One region of the Pseudomonas sp. GCEP-101 genome, then DNA from elsewhere that is predicted to be linked to it. Evidence: predicted binding sites of a transcription regulator. Region 1 holds the regulator's gene; the other holds the start of a gene.
What was found. Region 1 encodes sigma-54, which starts transcription at its own class of promoters, with help from an activator protein. Its sites were predicted from a motif close to ANTGGCATNNANNTTGCTNT; they were not measured.
Positions count from the first base shown of each region.

Region 2: the regulator sigma-54 is predicted to act here: its motif matches at 1,668-1,687, upstream of glnA (glutamate--ammonia ligase).

Region 1 covers NZ_CP104011.1:2,990,398-2,992,796, reverse strand. Annotated here, with positions in the region: gene lptB (LPS export ABC transporter ATP-binding protein) at 1-175, shown strand, start outside; gene N0B71_RS13675 (RNA polymerase factor sigma-54) at 428-1,930, shown strand; gene hpf (ribosome hibernation-promoting factor, HPF/YfiA family) at 2,009-2,317, shown strand; gene ptsN (PTS IIA-like nitrogen regulatory protein PtsN) at 2,327-2,399, shown strand, end outside.
Region 2 covers NZ_CP104011.1:1,336,997-1,339,395, reverse strand. Annotated here, with positions in the region: gene glnA (glutamate--ammonia ligase) at 160-1,569, opposite strand; gene thiI (tRNA uracil 4-sulfurtransferase ThiI) at 1,902-2,399, shown strand, end outside.

The DNA of each region.
Region 1 (2,399 bases):
GGCCAAGGGCATCGGTGTGCTGATCACCGACCACAACGTCCGCGAGACCCTGGATATCTGCGAAACGGCGTACATCGTCAACGACGGTCAACTGATCGCCGAAGGCAGCGCCGAAAGCATCCTCGCCAACGACCTGGTGAAGGAAGTCTACCTGGGCCACGAGTTCCGCCTGTAAGGCCCCGCGCCGCGCCCTGCCTGGGCGCGGCAGCCTCTCTCCTGCCCAAGCGTGGCGCGGCTTGCCGGCCGCTGCGCGTCGTATTCGGCTGCCCGCTCTTGCCTGGCGCAACCGGGTTGTAACGAAAGGTCGACAGCCCCTAGGCAAAGCGTCCAAACTCAGGCATATAATTTGCTTCCTCGCGGCGCTCCGGCGTCCGTAGTCGTGGATATGGCGCGCCGTGCGCCAGCGAACAAGGTGCCTAGTTCCAGCATGAAACCATCGCTAGTCCTCAAGATGGGCCAGCAGCTGACGATGACCCCGCAGCTGCAACAGGCCATCCGACTGCTCCAGCTCTCCACGCTGGACCTCCAACAGGAAATCCAGGAAGCCCTGGAGTCCAACCCGATGCTGGAGCGCCAGGAAGAAGGCGAGGATTTCGATAACAGCGACCCCATGGCGGACGGCGCAGAGTCCGGCGCCAACGGTACCAGCAGCAGTTCCCAGGACAACTTCCAGGAAAGCACTACGCCCACCGCCGACAGCCTCGACGAGGACCAGTGGGCCGAGCGCATCCCCAACGAGTTGCCGGTCGACACCGCCTGGGAAGACATCTACCAGACCAGTGCCAGCAGCCTGCCCAGCAACGATGACGACGAGTGGGACTTCACCTCCCGCACCTCCGCCGGCGAAAGCCTGCAGAGCCACCTGCTGTGGCAGCTCAACCTCCTGCCGATGTCCGATACCGACCGCCTGATCGCCCTGAGCATCATCGACGGCATCACGGACGACGGTTACCTCGAAGAATCCCTCGACGACATCCTCGCCTCCATCGATCCCGAATTGGGCGTAGAGATGGATGAAGTGGAAGTCGTGCTGCGCCGCGTGCAACAGCTCGAACCCGCCGGCGTCGGCGCGCGCAACCTGCGCGAATGCCTGCTGCTGCAGCTGCGCCAGATGCCGCCCAAGACCTACCTGCTGGCCGAGGCCATCCGCCTGGTCAGCGACCACCTCGACCTGCTCGGCAGCCGCGACTACAGCCAACTGATGCGACGCATGAAGCTCAAGGAAGACGAGCTGCGCGAAACCATCGAGCTGATCCAGTCGCTGCACCCGCGCCCCGGCTCGCAGATCGAATCCGGCGAAGCCGAATACGTGGTCCCGGACGTCATCGTCCGCAAGCACAACGACCGCTGGCTGGTGGAGCTGAACCAGGAAGCGGTGCCGCGCCTGCGCGTCAACTCGCAATACGCGGGCCTGGTACGCCGCGCCGACTCCAGCGCCGACAACACTTTCATGCGCAACCAGCTACAGGAAGCGCGCTGGTTCATCAAGAGCCTGCAAAGCCGCAACGAGACGCTGATGAAGGTGGCGACGCAGATCGTCGAGCACCAGCGCGGCTTCCTCGAATACGGCGAGGAGGCGATGAAACCGCTGGTCCTGCATGACATCGCCGAAGCGGTGGGCATGCACGAATCGACCATCTCCCGCGTCACCACGCAGAAGTTCATGCACACGCCGCGGGGCATCTTCGAGCTGAAGTACTTCTTCTCCAGCCACGTCAGCACCTCCGAAGGCGGCGAGTGCTCCTCCACGGCGATCCGCGCGATCATCAAGAAACTGGTCGCGGCGGAAAGTCCGAAAAAGCCATTGAGTGACAGCAAGATCGCTGGTTTACTGGAGGCACAGGGCATTCAAGTGGCACGTCGTACCGTCGCCAAGTACCGGGAGTCCCTAGGAATCTCTCCCTCGAGCGAGCGCAAGCGACTGGTGTGACGTTGATCCACGCCAAAGTGTTCCGGCGGCAGGCCCCCTAACCTGCCACTTACACACGGGCAACAAGGAGAAAGCGGTATGCAAGTCAACATCAGTGGACATCAACTGGATGTGACCGACGCCCTGCGCGACTATGTCGGCGAGAAACTTGGCCGGCTGGAGCGCCACTTCGACAAGATCACCAATGTTCAGGTCATCATGGAGGTCGAGAAACTGAAGCAGAAAATTGAAGCCACCCTCCACATCGCCGGAGGCGAAGTGGTGGCCTGCGCCGAACATGAAGACATGTACGCGGCCATCGACCTGCTCACCGACAAGCTCGACCGCCAACTGATCAAGCACAAGGAAAAATACCTCGAACGCCAGCAAGGTGTGGGCGTTCGTTAACCCCTCTCTATGATCCGACTTGAGCAAATCCTGACCCCCGGCCGTTCCCTCGTGAACGTGCCGGGCGGCAGCAAGAAACGTG
Region 2 (2,399 bases), 1.7 Mb from region 1:
TCGCTCCTGCAGGGATTCAGCCCGGACCTGTAGGAGCGGGCCACGCCCGCGATCGCGCGCATGGCGCGCCCTTACAAGGCGCGTCCGCTTTCCTGAGCCCATAAAAAAGGCCTCCCGAAGGAGGCCTTAATGGTGTCGCTATTTATAGGTATTCGTGGATCAGACGCTGTAGTACAGGTCGTATTCCAGCGGGTGCACGAAGGTGCGCACCTTGATTTCTTCTTCCGACTTCAGCTCGATGTAGGCATCGATGAACTCGTCGGTGAACACGCCGCCCTTGGTCAGGAACGCGCGGCCCTTGTCGAGTTCTTCCAGCGCCTCTTTCAGGCTGCCGCACACCTGCGGGATTTCCTTCGCCTCTTCCGGCGGCAGGTCGTACAGGTTCTTGTCGGCGGCATCGCCGGGGTGAATCTTGTTCTGGATGCCGTCCAGGCCCGCCATCAGCAGTGCAGCGAAGCACAGGTAGGGGTTGGCAGCCGGGTCCGGGAAGCGCGCTTCGATACGGCGGGCTTTCGGGCTGGAAACGTACGGGATACGGATCGAGGCGGAACGGTTGCGAGCCGAGTAGGCCAGCATGACCGGGGCTTCGAAGCCCGGAACCAGACGCTTGTAGGAGTTGGTGGCCGGGTTGGTGAAGCCGTTCAGGGCCTTGCCGTGCTTGATGATGCCGCCGATGAAGTACAGGGCGGTGTCGGACAGGCCGGCATAGCCTTCGCCAGCGAAGGTGTTCTTGCCATCCTTGGAGATGGACATGTGCACGTGCATGCCCGAGCCGTTGTCGCCGTACAGCGGCTTCGGCATGAAGGTCACGGTCTTGCCGTAGGCGTCAGCCACGTTGTGGATGCAGTACTTCAGGGTCTGCACTTCGTCAGCCTTGGCAACGAGGGTGTTGAACTTCACACCGATCTCGTTCTGGCCGGCGGTGGCCACTTCGTGGTGGTGCACTTCCACGGTCAGGCCCATTTCTTCCAGGGCGTTACACATGGCGGTACGGATTTCGTGGTCGTGGTCGACCGGCGGTACCGGGAAGTAGCCGCCCTTGACGCCGGGACGGTGGCCTTTGTTGCCGGTCTCGATGTCGGCGTCGGTGTTCCAGGAAGCCTGCTCGGAGAAGATCTTGAACATCGAGCCGGAGATGTCGGACTTGAACTTCACTTCGTCGAAGATGAAGAACTCCGGCTCCGGGCCAACGAATACGGTGTCACCGATACCGGTGGACTTCAGGTATTCCTCGGCGCGCTTGGCGATGTTGCGCGGGTCGCGCTCGTAGCCTTGCATGGTGCTCGGCTCGATGATGTCGCAGACGATGATCAGGGTCGGCTCTTCGGTGAACGGGTCCAGCACGGCGGTGCTGTCGTCCGGGAGCAGGATCATGTCGGAGGCTTCGATTCCTTTCCAACCGGCGATGGAGGAACCGTCGAACATCTTGCCGGCTTCGAAGAATTCATCGTCCAGGGCGTCGCGGGCGGGCATGGTGACGTGCTGCTGCTTGCCTTTGGTATCGGTGAAGCGCAGGTCAACCCACTTCACGTCATGATCTTTGATCAGTTGTTGCGACTTGTACGACATGCTGTCCTCCAGGAGGGATTAGAGCTGGGAGCTTTTCTATGCCCCAGTATCGGGTGATGCCGGCCGGAATACTCCGCCAGGGCAACCTGCCTCACAAGAGAGCAAGTTGCGTGCCAGTGCCCGTAAATGGGCAGGGGCCCTGAAATCACGGGTTACGGCGAGGGTGACGGGATTTCGCGCCACAATAGTGCACTGCTTTGGTGCTCCGTCATGGTGCATAAGTCCATTTTGGTGCACTCAAAAGAAAGTCTCCGATTTCTGCTCAAGTCTTGAGCAATTTCGGATATAATTCCGCCCCTTTTTTTCAGTCCCATGGCAATCGCCCGGTTCGCATGAAACTCATCGTCAAGGTCTTCCAGGAAATCACCATCAAGAGCCGGCCGGTGCGCAAGCGCTTCATCCGCCAGCTGGCGAAGAACATTCGCACGGTGCTCCGCGACCTCGACCCCGAACTGCTGGTCGAAGGCGAGTGGGACAACCTCGAGGTCGAGACCCAGGTCACCGACGCCAAGGTCCTGCGCGAGATGATCGAGCGCCTGACCTGCACGCCGGGCATCGGCCACTTCCTGGAAGTGCACGAATACCCGCTGGGCGATTTCGACGACATCCTCGAGAAGTGCAAGCAGCACTTCGGCGACAAGCTGCCGGGCAAGATCTTCTCCATGCGCTGCAAGCGCGCCGGCAAGCACCCGTTCACCTCTATAGATGTGGAGCGCTACGTCGGCGGTGGCCTGCGCCAGCACTGCGGCGCGGCGGGCGTGTCGCTGAAGAACCCGGAAGTGGAAGTGCGCGTGGAAATCCGCCACGACCGCCTCTACGTGATCCATGCC